DNA from 2 places in the Adhaeribacter sp. genome. Region 2 is predicted to be linked to the other one. Evidence: riboswitches for the same ligand, from Rfam matches in the RefSeq annotation. Region 2 holds a riboswitch; the other holds the start of a gene.
The links. A riboswitch is a leader RNA that binds a small molecule or an ion and turns the genes downstream of it on or off. The one in region 2 is predicted to bind thiamine pyrophosphate.
Positions count from the first base shown of each region.

Region 1: linked by a shared signal. The riboswitch ahead of ACO1R6_RS14610 (class I SAM-dependent methyltransferase) and the one ahead of ACO1R6_RS12855 (TonB-dependent receptor) in region 2 are both predicted to bind thiamine pyrophosphate.

Region 1 is NZ_JBMQUD010000093.1:30,399-38,410, reverse strand. Features, by position in the region: gene ACO1R6_RS14620 (protein adenylyltransferase SelO) at 1-1,262, opposite strand, end outside; gene ACO1R6_RS14615 (YceI family protein) at 1,717-2,334, opposite strand; TPP riboswitch at 2,628-2,726, shown strand; gene ACO1R6_RS14610 (class I SAM-dependent methyltransferase) at 2,802-3,527, shown strand; gene ACO1R6_RS14605 (AIR synthase-related protein) at 3,524-4,588, shown strand; gene ACO1R6_RS14600 (thiamine phosphate synthase) at 4,594-5,235, shown strand; gene ACO1R6_RS14595 (Trm112 family protein) at 5,232-5,510, shown strand; gene ACO1R6_RS14590 (hypothetical protein) at 5,626-5,799, opposite strand; gene ACO1R6_RS14585 (hypothetical protein) at 6,139-6,969, shown strand; gene ACO1R6_RS14580 (heparinase II/III domain-containing protein) at 7,389-8,012, opposite strand, start outside.
Region 2 is NZ_JBMQUD010000081.1:21,614-29,625, reverse strand. Features, by position in the region: gene ACO1R6_RS12865 (hypothetical protein) at 1-503, opposite strand, end outside; gene ACO1R6_RS12860 (acyl-CoA dehydrogenase family protein) at 586-1,764, opposite strand; gene ACO1R6_RS12855 (TonB-dependent receptor) at 1,927-4,338, opposite strand; TPP riboswitch at 4,400-4,496, opposite strand; gene ACO1R6_RS12850 (hypothetical protein) at 4,709-4,963, shown strand; partial or broken gene ACO1R6_RS12845 (keywimysin-related RiPP) at 5,045-5,095, shown strand; gene ACO1R6_RS12840 (aldose 1-epimerase family protein) at 5,092-5,964, opposite strand; gene ACO1R6_RS12835 (AAA family ATPase) at 6,305-6,823, opposite strand; gene ACO1R6_RS12830 (hypothetical protein) at 6,906-7,064, opposite strand; gene ACO1R6_RS12825 (DUF4097 family beta strand repeat-containing protein) at 7,447-8,012, shown strand, end outside.

The DNA.
Region 1 (8,012 bases), on a different contig from region 2:
GTGTTAGGTGCCTGGTAAAAACTAGCTTCAAAATGATCAACTTTTAATTTGGCTGAATCATGGGTGGCAGCAAAACTGGGCAACAACTGGTAAAAAATGGTCATATCGGGCTTAATAGCCGTAAGAACTTCTTCTAAATTGGCCAACAACTTTAAATCTTCGGCGTTTACTATGTCCAGGCCTAATTTATTTCCCATCATTTGGTAATAATTCTGATAAAAATAGCCTTCAAAAGCTTCCAGTTCGGCTACCAGCTTTTCGGTTCCGGTAAGTAAAGGCGCTATCGCGCTAGCTAAACAGCCCAGGTTCCAATAAGCAATGGAGGCTTGCTGACCAAAAGCGTACCGGCGGCCCGGTAAATCGGTAGTATTGGGGGTAAAATTAGGGTCGTAATCGTCGAGGAAAGAAAAAGGGCCGTAATCAATGGTTAATCCCAGAATCGACATGTTGTCGGTATTCATTACTCCGTGCACAAAGCCTACCCGGAGCCATTCTACTATTAAGCGGGCTGTCCGTTCTACTACTTCTTTAAACCAGGCCAATATTTTTTCTTCGCCGTCGCCAGCAATACCAGGAAAATACCGGCTAATGGTCCAGTTGGTTAAATTTTTTAAGTTATCTAATTCTTTCCGGGCGGCAGGCATTTCAAAATTCCCGAAACGCAAAAAAGTAGGGGCTACGCGCATTACAATGGCCCCCGGTTCAAAGGCGGGGTTGCCGTTGTAAAACATGTCTCGCATTACCTGGTCGCCGGTAGAAGCCAAACTCAAGGCCCGGGTAGTTGGTACGCCCAGGTAATGCATGGCCTCGCTCATTAAATATTCCCGCACCGATGAGCGTAACACTGCGCGGCCATCGGCCCTGCGCGAATACGGGGTTCGTCCGGCGCCTTTTAGTTGTAATTCCCAGGTACGGCCGTCAGGTGCGGGCCACTCGCCCAAAGTTATGGCCCGGCCGTCGCCTAGTTGGCCGGCCCAATTGCCAAACTGGTGACCAGCGTAACAGGCCGCATACGGTACCATGGTAGGCGCGAGGTGGTTACCACCCAATAGATCAATATCGGTTTGAGTGGGTTTTTCAATGCCTAAATCTTTCGCTAAATCATCGGACCAGGCTAGTAATTGGGGTTTAGCTACCGGCGTGGGCATGGCTTTGCTGTACAACATCCCGGGGGTTTGGCGCGGACGCAGATCGCCGGAATCATCGCCCGGAAAATTATTTACAAATTCATTTTTATATTCTTGGGCACTCAGGCTGGGCATATATCAGTTTTATTAATTTAATGGTATAAAGAATTAACCAAATACAATATTGGTCTGGTAAGCATTAACAAAAGTTTTACCGGAAAAATTACCGGCTACTTACATAATTAAAGTAAAGTTTATAGCTGATTTTAATAATTATTATTTAGAGTATGTTTACATTTAGTAGAAACAGTCGAAATCCATCCTTTAGAAAGAATCTTCTGCTTAGGTAACCCCTACGAGTCTTTGGGAATGACGGAGATTACTGGGAGAAAGAGGCAATTTTCTTCCGCTTTTTTTAATTGTTTAATAAAATTTAAACATACTCTTACTTGATTTTAAAAGCGGTAAGTAGTGAATTTTTTCCGAGAAAACGATTACTCCGTATAAACAATAAAGCAGCAACTACGCCAACCGGTAGCTGCTGCTCTGCAGAAGTGGTATAAATTCTTTTATAATATTTCGAAAATATTTAAATCCTGATACGGCGTGCCGCTATTTTTAGATGAATATCTACCTCTGGATAAATATGGCGGTTTTTTAAAGCGGGATCGGCCGCGTAAGTCATGCCCCATTGGGTACGATCTAACTTAAAAGTAGCTTCTACCGCCAACGAATCTTCCTGTAAATCTATCCGGGCCGGAAAAGTAATGGCGTGCGTTTGGCCCAGCATAGTAAAGTTGCCGGTAACCTGCGCGTTGTTTGCGGTATTTGCCTCTGCAGCACTAGTGGGTAGAGGCATTACCTGGCTGAGCGTAAAACTGGCTTCGGGGTAAACGGCCAGGTTAAAAAAATCTTTGCTCTTCAGGTGTTTCAGCAGAACCGGTTTAACTGTTTTGGGCAAATCAAAATTTTTAATCGACGCAATGGGAATAACAAAGGTGCCGCTTTTAATCTGGCCATTTTCTACTAGCAGGCCGGCGCACGTTACGGCAAATGAACCCTGGTGCGTAGTATTGGGGCTGGCGCCCGACCATTTGATTAGCGATTTTTCCTCGTTTAGGGTGTAATTAAATTTATCGGTCTCGGAAATAAATAAAGAAGATAATAAGCTAAGTACACTTAGAAAGAATAATAAAAGGGGTTTCATGTAACTGTGTTTATGGAGGTTTACCTGTGGGTAAATAGTTAACTTTTACTAAGACTTTGCGGCCTAAAAATGCAACCGGAAGCAGTACCCCTAAAATTTATCTTTGTTAAAGCCAGAAATGATACCCTGAATGGGCAAAACCGGCTCCTGAATAGTATTATCAATATTTGTATTGATGTGCAGAGAACCTCTTTATTTTAAGAGCGATCTGCTGTACACGCGTATGCCAAACAGATAAATTTTTAAATAAACGGCTTTAAATCGTTTAAACTAAATAATTTTATTACCTTCGTTCTAATTACATGGGGTGCTTAATAAAGAATTAGGCTGAGATTATACCCATATACCTGATCTGGATAATGCCAGCGTAGGAAATGTAAACCTTCTTAAAAACACGCGTTCGCGTTTTTTAACATTTTCTATCTGCTTTAAAGCCAGGCATTTTTAAACTATTTAAAATACCGGTGATGAGCAATTTAACAAAACAAAAGTTTGACCTGGCAACCCAGGATTTAAGAAAATGGCAGGGCCGGCCGGAGTGGTTTTTTAACCGCGACCATACCGATACCTACGAAATGTGGTACGAAGGCCGCTACAAACGCGCCGAAATCTGGCAGAAAAAAATAATAGGCGACTTAATTAAGCAAGACCAACGGGTAAAAACCCTATTGGAGTTTGGTTGCGGCACTACCCGTTTTACCCGCTGGTGGCACGAAATAGGCATTGAAGCCAGCGGCGGCGATATTTCGCCGTTTATGTTGGGCCAGGGGGTACACCTGTTCGATGGCGATTTGGTCTTGGCCGATTCTCACTACATGCCCTTTAAAGACCACACCTTCGATGCTTTGGCTTTTATTACCACTTTTGAATATTACCGCGACCCGGTTAAAGTAATTCGGGAGGCGGTGCGCGTGGGTAAATACGGCATTGTTTTCGGGATGATGAACCGTAACTCTCCCAAAGTTGTACGCCGGCGGGTACAGCAAGCATTTGGTAAAAACCCCTTCTACGTAACCGCTACTTTTTACACCCCACAAAAATTAATGGCTACTATCCGGGAGGCGCTGGCGGGCCGGGAATACACGATAAACTGGATGGCTACTGGCTTGCCCGAATGGTTTCCGGTGCAGCAATGGCGCGTGCCTTACGGCGATTTTTTTGGATTGCACGTTAAATTAACCGATGTGCAATGAGCGCTTTTATAGATAATGCGGGCAAAATAGGTGCGGAGGCTTTTAAAGAAATATTGCTGCCCCAGTGTGGTGCTGCCCGGCCTGAGGTGGTATTGGGGCCGCGCTTTGGTGTAGATACTGCCCTGATTAACTTGGGCAATAATATGGGTTTGGCGGTGGCCAGCGATCCGCTTTCTTTAATTCCGGCGCTGGGTTTGCAGGAATCGGCCTGGTTATCGGTGCATTTACTGGCCAACGATATGGCTACTACGGGTTTTGCTCCTCAGTTTGCCCAGTTTGTGTTAAACCTGCCTACTAGTCTAAGCGCCGCTGCTTTTCAGGAATATTGGGGGCATATCCATCGGTTTTGTTCCGATATAGGTGTAGCCATTACGGGCGGTCATACCGGCCAGATAGAAGGGCAAAATTCTACTATAGCGGGTGGGGGCACCATGTTTTTAACCGCTCCTCTAGACCAAATGCTGGCCAGTAGCGGTGCCCGGCCAGGCGATATTATTGTGGTTACCAAAGAAGCGGCTTTAACGGCCTCGTCTATTCTGGGCCTAAGTTTTCCCGAAACGGTAAAAAACAAGCTGGGCCAGGAGGTTTACCAAATTGCCTGCGAAAATTTTTACCGCACCTCTTCTTTACCCGATGCTTTAGCCGCGACTGAAGTTTTAAAACCGCACCTGGATTTAACCGCCATGCACGATGTAACCGAAGGCGGTTTACTAGGCGCTATCACCGAAATGGCGGCCGCTTCGGGTTGTGGCTTTTGGGTAGAAGACGAAAAGCTGCCGATTGATGAGGCACCTTACCAGATTACTTCTTTATTTAACATTGATTACCGCTACAGCGTTGGGGCAGGGGCTATGATTATGGCCGTACAAAAAGAAAAATTGCCCGTTTTAATTCAGCACTTGGCCACAAAAAACATTCAGGCTACGGCCGTAGGGGAGTTTACAACAGCGGCGGAAGGTTGTAAAATCCTGCAAAACGAACAGATGCAAGAGCTGAACTTTAATGGCAAAGATCCTTATTGGGAAGCTTTTTTTAACGCCTATAAAGCCGGGTTAAAATGACAAAAATGAATTCCATTACCGGCGGCGTATACTTAGTAGTAGATCCCAGCCAGTCAATCCAGAACTTGCTGCCCAAAATAGAGCAGGCCTTAGCCGCTGGCGTACAGGTGCTGCAAATCTGGAAGAATTGGCCCGAATATTATGATTTAGAAGCAAAACAATATTTTATCGATCAACTGCTAAATATTGCCATTAAGTACCAGGTGCCCGTGCTGATAAACGACGAATGGGAATTACTGTTAACCACCGGGTTGCACGGCGTGCATTTTGATAATATTCCGGCAGATTATGATATAATCAAGCGCAGCATAAACCGTCCGTTTCTGGCGGGTATTACGTGCAGCAATAATTTGGACCTGATACACTGGGCACACCAAAACCTGCTCGATTATCTATCTTTCTGCGCGATGTTCCCGTCCTCTTCGGTAAACACCTGCGAACTGGTAAAACCCGAAACAGTAGCAGAAGCCCGCAAAATAACGGATATGCCTATTTTCTTGTCAGGCGGAATTACGCCGGCTAACCTAGGGTCTTTAAAGAATTTAGCTTTTAAAGGGGTTGCTGTTATAGCTGGTATTTTAAACGCCGAAGATCCTTATCAGAATACCATTGCCTACGAACAAGTACTTAAACAATTAAATAAATGAGAGCTGCCTTATTAGCAAAACTTTGCTGTCCGCAAGATAAATCGGATTTACAAATTCAGGTTTTTGCGCAAACCGAAGAAAACGAGATTACCGAAGGATTATTAACGTGCCAAGCCTGCAACCGCTACTACCCCATTATTTACGGTTTGCCTATTCTTACACCCGACGAGTACCGGGAAAAAGCTTTAGAATTACCCTTGCTGGAAAAATGGGGCTTGCGCTTAACCGATAACCAGAACCAGGTTTTCCGGTTAGAAGCACCGGAAAGTAAATAGAACAATGCCTCCCGGCACCGCAGTTTATACCTGCGGTTTTTCCGGTAATTATTTTCTGAAAAGGAAATAATTACCTCCGGCAGCACTTAAATTATAAGGGCAGAGCTATGAAGAATTAAATCATGCCGGGTTTGTAACCGGGCGAGGACCGTTTTTTCTTGCGCCAACCTCTTTTTAAAGAATTACCAGTCCAGATATTTGACAAGAAAATGGCCATTAACAAAGCCGCAATTTCTAATATTATAATAAATGCGAGTACTTCCCACCAGTTATAGTTATAGATATTCATACCTTATTTTTTAAGTGGCTGGAGATAAAAAAATACTAAATAAATATAACGGTAAATACCTAAAAATAGGTATAGGGGCTTATTTAATTATTCCGTAAGTTAGCCCAAGTCTTAAAGCGTGCCATAATAGGTCTATTTTTATATTACAAAAATATTAGCGCTTTACTATATTTATTCTTAATATTGTTAAATATTTCGATTATAGGGAATTTGGTGGTTCTTTTGTTTCTAGCTGATAAATTGAAAATTTTTATAAAAAATTGAATTTATTCGATCTTAGCGGGAACCTAAACGGGAGAATATCGTAATATAAATTTATTTTAATTAAACGTTGGAAGTATGCAGAAAAGGTTTACTCATTTAGCTTTCTTACTTATTGTTTTGAGTTGCGTAACCGCTTGCCAGGAAGGTAATTTCCGGTATATTGAGCCTGTTACCGGTAAAAACTGCCAATTAATAAAAGAGTATTCTTATAGTAACGGCAAGCGTTATTTATTAAATGAGTATTCCTACCTCGATTCTAACCATGTAGCCTCAGTTAAACATTATTCACCTACCGAATACCTGGGCCAAACCCAATTTGAATACGATACCGAAGGCCGGCTGGTAAAAATATACGATAAAATTCCGGATAACAATACCGGTAAATCTTATGATGGCTATTTGGTTTACGGGTACGATGCCAATGGCAACGTGATTGAAATTAAAGGCTATAATACTGAGAACAGCAGCGAAGTACTTATTCAGCACATGCTGTTGTATTACAATGCACAAAACCAGGTAGACCGGGTTATTTCCAGTTACGGCAGTTTAACCCGCCTGGAATATGATGAAAAAGGTAATGTTGCCCGCGTGTTCTTTACCCCTTATCTGCAAAAAGAATATTTAAGAGAAGAGTACACGTCTTATAACAATAAAACGCCGGATTCTTTAAACCAAATCCTAACACTGCGCAATATTTTTATGAACCCCATAGGTTGTAATTACAGCCAGAACCAGGCGCTGGCTTATAAAATGTATAACCCGGATGGTAGCTTAAACCAAAATTATAACCAAAGAATAACTTACGACCGCTTTGGCAATTACATTAAACTAAATTCTAATCACGCTGGAACCGGAGCACTGGCTAGTAATACCGTTATTGAAGCAGAATACAAATGCCGGTTTTAGTTTAGAACTACTTCAGAAGTATTTACTTTATAAAAATAAAGGTCCTGATTGGGAAAGATCAGGACCTTTATTTTATCTGGGTGTTATTTCCAATCGTAAAAAGATGTTCTAAAAATAGCAACAGCATTCATCATTTCAAAATGGTCATTCTGCAAGAATCTTCTTGGTTACTAAATCAGAAGAATCTTGCAAAAGAACCGATAAAAATGGGGAAAACTTATTCTCGCAAGCAGCTATGTAAACTAGTATTTACAAGTTGGTATTATGTGTAGGTTTGGGTTTAAATAACTTTAAAGTAAATGGCTTAGCCATTAAAATAGGGATTCGGGGAGATGTAATCTGGTAGCTTTTGATATTACCTACGCAACTACTCTCCTAATCTTTACCCCGGAGCGGAAGACAGCCAGCTACACTTATTGTTATTTACCTGCCGAAATTTTATAAATATATTGCCCTTTTTGTAAGGTTTTATTTGCTTTTAAGGTTAGGCGATGAATTTCTTCTCCCCAAACGTTGGCCAACCTTTTATCAGGTAAAGGAATCTTTTCGGTTTGGGCTTTAAAGGTTTTGGCATCGTAGGTTAAGATTACCATTTCGTTGCCCACGACTAGCTTAACCGTGCCGGCCTGCGAAATATCCGGCTTTTGCCAAACCAGGAAGTTTATGTGGTTGGGGATTTTTGCATTTTTTAATTCAAAATTATCGGTAATGGTTAAGCCGCCTTCCGGGGCCAGGTTGTAGGTGCGTTGCCAGTTTTTTACACCCGTCTGCTCCGGGTAACTGCCGGCAATGTCTAAAGAAAACTGCTGTTTTGCTTCGTTAAAAGAAACCGCCCGCGAACGGTATTGATGGCCAAAAGATTGCGGTGTACCATTTATGACTGGTAGGTTGTGGTAATTACTTTGCATGGTCCAGATGGAGTAGCGTTCGTTACTAAAGGTTTGGCGGGTATAGGTGCCAACCCCGGCATCAATAAATACCGGCACTTTATTTAAATACAGCGAAAAGGTGCCCACATCGTTATGATTATGACTCTCAGCATT
Region 2 (8,012 bases):
TACTGGGGCTTGGTCTTAATGCGCGACAGCTTATCAAAAATCAGGTTAACTGGGTCGTTTACCTGGATCGGGTTAACGTTAGTTGCCCCTTCTGGCCATTTTTGTAACTTTTTGCCTTCGTTCGTAAAAATGCTATTAACCTTATCTGCTTCAAAACTAATCTGGATGCCAGCGTGCCTGGCCTGCGGGTCGGTTAAATATACATTGTGGTAAAGCGGTAATTTATCGCGCAGTTGGTTTAAATCGGTATAAGTATTCGAAACCAGGTTTAAGTAGCTAATGCCAGTCGGTAAATTAAAGTTTTGCAAAACCTCGTAAGTCTCGGCGGCCGATGCACCAATGGTTAATCCTAAGTAATTGCCGGTCCGGATGGTATCATAGCCCAATAGTTTATTTGGTACTGGTTCAATAATTAAAGTTTTGTCTGGGCCTACTAAATTTTTCTCACAGGCTGATAAAAAACAAATAAATACGGCTAAAAACAGGTAAATACTTTTTTGCATGCTCCGGATTACTTTAGGTCTGGGTTAAGTTAGTACATGAAAATGACCCGCGGAACCCGATTATGGTTGCAAGCAGCAAAAATTATTTAAAAGCTTGAATACCGGTTATGTCGGCGCCGGTTATGAGTAGATGAATGTCGTGGGTGCCTTCGTAGGTAATCACCGATTCCAGGTTCATCATGTGGCGCATAATGGGGTACTCGCCGGTTATGCCCATGCCGCCATGAATCTGGCGGGCTTCGCGGGCCACGTGCAAAGCCATATCTACGCTGTTGCGCTTGGCCATAGAAATTTGCTGCGTAGTGGCTTTACCTTCGTTTTTGAGTACGCCCAATCGCCAGGCCATTAACTGGGCTTTGGTAATTTCGGTAAGCATTTCGGCCAGCTTTTTCTGGATTAACTGAAAAGAAGCAATGGGCTTATCGAACTGAATGCGCTGCAGGGCATAGGTACGCGCCGACTCATAACAATCAATAGCAGCACCAATGGCACCCCAGGCAATACCGTACCGTGCCGAATCGAGGCAACTCAGCGGTCCGCGTAAGCCATCTACGTTCGGCAAAATATTTTCTTTCGGCACTTTTACGTCTTCAAAAACCAGTTCGCCGGTGGTGCTGGCGCGTAAGCTCCATTTGTTATGGATTTCGGGCGTGCTGAAACCTTCCATGCCTCGCTCTACAATTAATCCTTTAATGCGGCCTTCTTCGTTCTTGGCCCACACTACCGCTAAATCGCACTCCGGTGAATTGGAAATCCACATTTTGGCACCGTTGAGCAAATAATGGTCGCCGCGATCTTTTATATTGGTCAGCATACCGGCGGGGTTCGAGCCAAAATCGGGTTCGGTCAGGCCGAAACACCCGAGCAGTTCGCCGCTAGCCAGTTTGGGCAAATATTTTAGCCGTTGCTCTTCGGAACCGTACTGGTAAATGGGGAACATAACCAGCGAACCCTGCACCGAAGCCGTAGACCGCATACCCGAATCGCCGCGTTCAATTTCCTGCATAATAATACCGTAGGCAATATAATCCAGGCCACCGCCGCCGTATTCCTCGGGTATGGTAGGGCCAAAAGCGCCTACTTCGCCAAATTTTTGCACAATCTCTTTCGGGAAATAAGCTTCCTGCGCCCAGCGCTCAATATTGGGCGAAATTTCTCGCCGCACAAAATCCCGGATAGTTTGCCGGACCAGTTGGTGCTCTTCGGTTAATAAATCATCAATATTAAAATAATCGACGGTGCCGGAGGTATCTGTTGCCATAATATTGCGGAATTACGCAGCGTTTAATTTACTGCGGTGGTGTATTTAAATAATTACTCCCTTTATAAAGTAAACGTTTAAATATATCCTTTTCGTCCGTGGTACAAAAAAAGAGAGCTCCCGCGGGAGCTCTCTTTTGGCAAAAATATTTTAAAGTATTCGTTAAAAACGCAGCCCCAGCGTGAGCAGGAAATTACGCGTAGCCTGCGGAAAATAATAGTTGTAATCGTAGCGGGCAGCATCGCCGGAATATTGCTCACTAAAGGTATAGCCGTTGGCTTCGTACTTGCGGTTAAATAAGTTGTTCAATAAAAGAGAAATTTCCATTTCGCGCATAAAACCTGGATGCAGAATATACCGCAAGCGTAAATCAGCTACATTATAACCGTTTATTTTCCGGTTTTCGCTGGCCGTGTTGTCTAAATATTGCTTGCTTACGGTTTTGTAAATTAGGGCCGCTTTTAAGCCCCGCAGCGGCTGTACTTCCAGTTTATGCGTGGATACAAAGTTCGGCGAAAAAGAAATATCGGTTTCGGCGTAATCGGTTTGTACGGTGCCTTCAGGGTTATAATCTTCGTCGTAGATGTATACCGTCTCGGTGTAGTTGCGGATTTTATTCCGGCTTAAAGCTACCGAACTGCTCAGGTCGGCCACGTTCCGGAAGTTGAGCACACCCGCAATTTCCAGGCCGGTGCGGTAGCTGTCTTTGATATTGGTACGCAACGGCGAACCCACATCGTTTAGCTGACCGGTTAATACCAACTGGTTTTTATAATCCATGAAGTAATAATTGGCATCTAAGGTATAGCCCAGGGTACGGCCGGTTTGCTGCGGATTGGCGCTGCGTAAGCGGTAACCCACTTCCAGGTTTTGCATGTGCTCGGCTTGTGGCGCACTGGTTTCCGGCCGATCAATAAAATCGCTGCGGACCGGTTCGCGGTTACCCACCGCATAAGAGGCATACAGGGTTTGGTTATCGGTTAAAGAATAAGTAATACCGGCTTTGGGATTAAAGAAATTAAAATCGGCTTGTAAGGTAACATCGCGGCGGTCGTCGTCGGTGCCCGCAATCTCATAATTAATGGTGCGGTACTGCAAATCGGCGAACAAACCTACTCTTTGGCTGAGTTGGTAATTTACTTTGCCGTAAATATTAAAATCGGTTTTTAGGGCATTGCCTTCGTAGTAGCGCTGCCGGATATTGCTATTAGAGGCAAAACGGGCCCAGATAACTTCGCCAAAATGGTCGCCATCGTACTGGTTCCAGGCACCGCCCAAAGTAGCCGTAAAGCGATTGTTTTCAGGACTATAATTTAACGCGTAGGTTACCCCATAAAAATAATTATCGAGCCACTTCCTACGGATTAGGTCGGTGCGGCTTATGGTGGTATCGCCCAAAACTACCGCCGGAAGGTTGTAATTCGAGAGCCGTTGGTTTTCCCGGAATTGTTCGTAATAGCCACGGCCCCGCGTTAGGTGGAAAGCGCCGCCTAAATCCAGGTTTTTGCCCAAACTTTTAGAATAATGTAATTGGTAATGGTCTTGCTGGTAATTATCGGTTTCGTTGTCGTAGGTAAGGGAATTGTAGGTGCGGTCGGTTTTTAGTTTATCTTCGGGTACCCCGTTCCAGGCCTGGTAAGTTTGCTCCTGCCCCGAGAACGTTACAAACCGCAACATACCCGTTTTGCCTAAATAACCCGCCGAAAAGTAGTAAGATTTAAGCTTGGAAAAAGCCCGGTCGATGTAGCCGTCGGAAGAAATTTTGGACAAGCGGCCATCAAACGTAAATTTATCTTTAATTAAACCGGTACCAAAATTTACGGTGTGGCGCCAGGTATTAAAAGAGCCGTAGGTATTTAGCGCTTCGGCGTAAGCTTCCTGGTTAAAACCCAAAGTTCGGATGTTGAGGCTGGCGCCAAAAGCAGCCGCTCCGTTGGTAGAGGTACCTACCCCCCGCTGCACCTGAATATCCTGAATAGACGAAGCCAAATCCGGCATATTCACGAAAAACGCCCCGTGCGACTCGGCATCGTTTACAGGAATACCGTTTACGGTTACGTTAATGCGGGTAATATCGGAACCCCGGATCCGGATTCCCGTGTAGCCTACCCCGGCACCGGCATCGGAATTAACCACCACCGAAGGGGTTTGCTCGAGTAAGTACGGCAAATCCTGGCCAAAATTACGCTCTTGTATTTGGGCTTTGGTTACGTTGGTAAAAGTAGTGCCGGTTTTTTCGTTGGCCCGCGTAGCCGATACAATTACTTCTTCGGTGCGGTAACTGGTAGCCGTTAGTGCTACATCCAAAGTAATATTGCCGTTTACGGTTACGGTTCTTTTATCGGTTACAAAACCCACGTACGATACACTAAACGGCTGCGCGCCGGCGGTTACATTATTTAAAGTGTAATTGCCTTGCGCATCGCTGGTAGTACCCGCGCGGCCTATTACCACGGTAGCGCCAATTAAAGGTTTCTGAGAGCCGGCTTCGGTAATTTTACCACTTACGGTAAACTGGGCAAAAGCCACAATGGGGCTAGCTAAAATAAGCCAAAGTAAAAGTAATTTTTTCATCCTGCTGAAAGGTTCTAAATAAATTAATTTAGCGCAGGCATGCCTTACCCGAAGGTTGCAGAAAAGAATTAACCGTTTTCCCTTCGCCGGCATTACCCGGATCAGGTTCAATGGGTATGATCTCAGCCCGTTATATTAAGGCACCCCTAAACTGAAGGCAAAGGTAAAAGGCTACGGCAACTATCAAAAATTATAGGCTTTTATTTTTCTGAAAGCCGAAAAAATATACCTAAATAAAATTTCGTTCAGGGTAAAAAATGAAAAACCAAAAGTATTTCCTTTCGTTATTACCTATAGCCCGAGTCATCCAATGGCTATTGCCATCCAATTGATTTTCAACCGCTAAACTTTTATTAGGAATGAATGCCGTATGATTAGCTTACTTTATACTTTCGCCATAATGATGATTTTGGCTTACTTTATGGTAATGCCCAAAAGAAAATTCAAAAGCCCGCCTTCCGAAGGCAACGATGATGATGGCGGCGAACCAATTGGTTATGATTTACCGGACCTGGATTTACCTCCGGGTATAAGTTTACCCATTAATGATTTTGAACCAGATTATAATAAAAAGCCAAGCCGGGTTTTTGTAGATGAGGCAGGTACGTTGGTATATTCGAGTTAAGCCAAATTTTCCTTATTTCCTTTTCCAATAAGTCCGACCAAGCAGTTATAGTTAATATGATTTAAAGTTGAGGTAAAAAATGTACTAAAAAAGGCCGGTGGTTTTCCCAGAAAAACCACCGGCCTTTTTTAATTTACCCGAATAAGATAAGAACAAACAAAAGTAGTATTGGGCACTAATTTTATGATTCCTTCTTTTTGTGCCAGTTCGCCGGTATCGCCCACGCTGCTGGCTATGCCGTGCCAGGGCTCGAGGCAAATAAAGCCAGCCCCGGTTTCTTTTGTCCAGATGCCAAAATATGGAAAGCCTTCAAACTCGAAGCTAATACCGTGACTATGACTAATATTTTTTAGTTCTATTTTTTCGGATATCAACCCTTTAAATACCAGCGCATCCTGCAAAAACAAATCGTAAGACAGCGGCAATATTTGCTCGTTCTGCAGGAGCGGTTCGGTTTGGCCGTTTAGCAAGCCTTGTTCGAGTAAATATTTGTTTTGGGTTTCGGGTTGCGCAAATGCCAGGTAATAATCCGAGAAAGATTCGCCGGGCAGCAATGGGCAGTTGAAGGCCGGGTGCGCCCCAATTGAAAAACACATATCTTCTTCGGCCGGATTGTGTACCTGATAAATAGTTTCCAAGGCGTTACCCATTAAGCGGTAAATAATTTGCAACCGGAACCGAAACGGGTAAATGGCTAAGGTTTGTTCATTGTCGCTTAATTCAAATACCAATTCGGTCTGGGATTGGCTGATGAGCGTAAAATGATGGTCACGGGCAAAACCGTGCTGCGACATGGGGTAAGTTTTGCCGCCGTAGCTAAACTGGTTATCTGGTAATTTACCGACAAACGGAAATAAAACCGGGGCGTGCCGAGGCCAAACTTTCGGGTCGGCTTGCCAAATATATTCCAGGTTTTCCGGCTGTTTTACAAAGCTACAGAGTTCTGCGCCGCTTTCTTTCACGCCCACGCGGCAGGTTTCGTTTTCCAGGTAATGTATCATGTATCTTATAGAATCAGGGTTTAAGATTTATCTTTTCTGCCTCTATTAAAGTAAAATTTAAACGGTTTACGCAGGACTTTTAAATATTGATATTAAAACTGATTTGAATATTTATGCTTCTGCTATCGCCAGCGTCTCGCGGATAAGTTCCTTTAGCCACTAAAGTTTGTGTATTACACAAAATAACCGGTAAGCGTTTGCGCAGCCAAAGGTCGGCTAAAATCGCAGACACGAGGCAGAGCCTCGCGTCAGAAACTGTCAGTAACCTGTAACCAGCGACATTAAAGGGAGCTTTTAACTTCCAAAAAACTTTTTATTAAAAACAGGTAAATACAAAGTGCTAAAGAATATTTTTAATGTGCTGGATGGTATTTTTTCGGCGTTCTGCCTGGGTACCGGAAATCTCCACGAAGGGGAAACCGTATTGCTGAAGTTCTTTTTTGTACCAATCGTAAAAAAATTGCCGCAGGTGTGGGTGCTCGCGTTGCGCATCGGGCTGCCAGGGCAAATCTATGTTCAGGAGCAGATACAAATCAAAATCTTGTTTGGCCAAAGCGTCCAGAATCCAGGTAGGGCAGTAGCCAAAGGCATGCGTAAACCAAATTTTAATAACGAGTAAGTCGGTATCGGCGAATAAAATATTATTTGCGGCGGGTAATGCCTTTTCTAAAGCTGTTACCTGACCATGGGCAATATTTTCAACGTCGGTTGGTGTGTAGCGGTTAGGTAATTCAGCAATATACGTCCGGGCAAACTCCGGAACCCACACCGTGTGGTAATGGGCAGCCAGTAGTTCGGCCAGGGTAGATTTTCCGGTTGATTCGGGACCAGTAACGGCTACTTTTATTACTTCTGCCAATATTAGATTAATATGGTAATTTGTTAATATCTAATTTGCTAATTGAATACCGGTAAAGTCGGAATAGCGAATATCGGCCATTCTATATACCAGGCTTTACAACGAGCATTAAAACGGCTGCGCCGATGTTTATAAAAAAGGTCAGTCGGAAAGTGCAACCGCATTGCTGAGACAAATTTACGGAAATTGTGCCGTTGTGTAAACGCCTAATTTGCTTAGATAAACTTAAACCAATACCCAAACCGCTTTTTTGGTGGTACTACAAGGAATAAAAATCCGATCTTACGCTTCTTTTTTAAATACCGATCCGTATCGGTAACTCTATTATTAACCGGCCGCGGTCGTTTGGGTAGGCAACTAACGCCAAGCATTTTTCGGTTTGCTCCTGCAAAGCCAGTACCGCATTTAAAATAAATTGGGCCAGCTGTTACTTTTCTCTTTAGCTGAAGTTACCCTGAAGTGAAATTTTTATTTTAAGCAGGCAACCATCTGCCTTTAAAAAGTATCTACTTTTATAAACCCGGTAAATTATTCATTCTCAAAAATAGCAAGCCAGCAATCTATTAATTTAAAATATTGATTATCTTTATTTTAATAAAAATACTACCTCAAAAATTACTACTATGAAAAAACTTATCTTTGCCCTGGTTGTAGTAGCCGCCATGCTATCCACTACCTATTTTGCTTTCGCCCAGGACGACAAACAGAAACCTTATCTGACCAAAAATTTTACTTTAAACAACAACGGCTCCCTGGTAACCAAAACTTCGGGTGGTAGCATTAAAGTTACCGGCACGGCGGGCAACCAGGTAAAAGTAGAAATGTTTGTGCGCCCTTCTAACGGGCGTAACCGCAACGAAGCGCCTTCTCTGGAAGCCTTAGCCAAATATACTTTTGATGTACGCCAGGAGGGCAACACCGTTTATGCCGTAGCCGAACGCAAAGAAAAAAACTTTAACTGGGACAACGATGGCCTGAGCGTTTCTTTTGAAATACAAGTACCGGAAAAAATTACCACCAAGTTAAACACCAGCGGCGGTAGCATTAGCCTTACCAATCTTTCTGGCGCGCAGGAAGCTAAAACCAGCGGGGGCAGCATTACGCTTAAAAATGTAAAAGGCGATGCCGTAGCGAATACTTCGGGGGGCAGTATTTCGCTGAACCAATACCAGGGCAACCTCGATGCCCA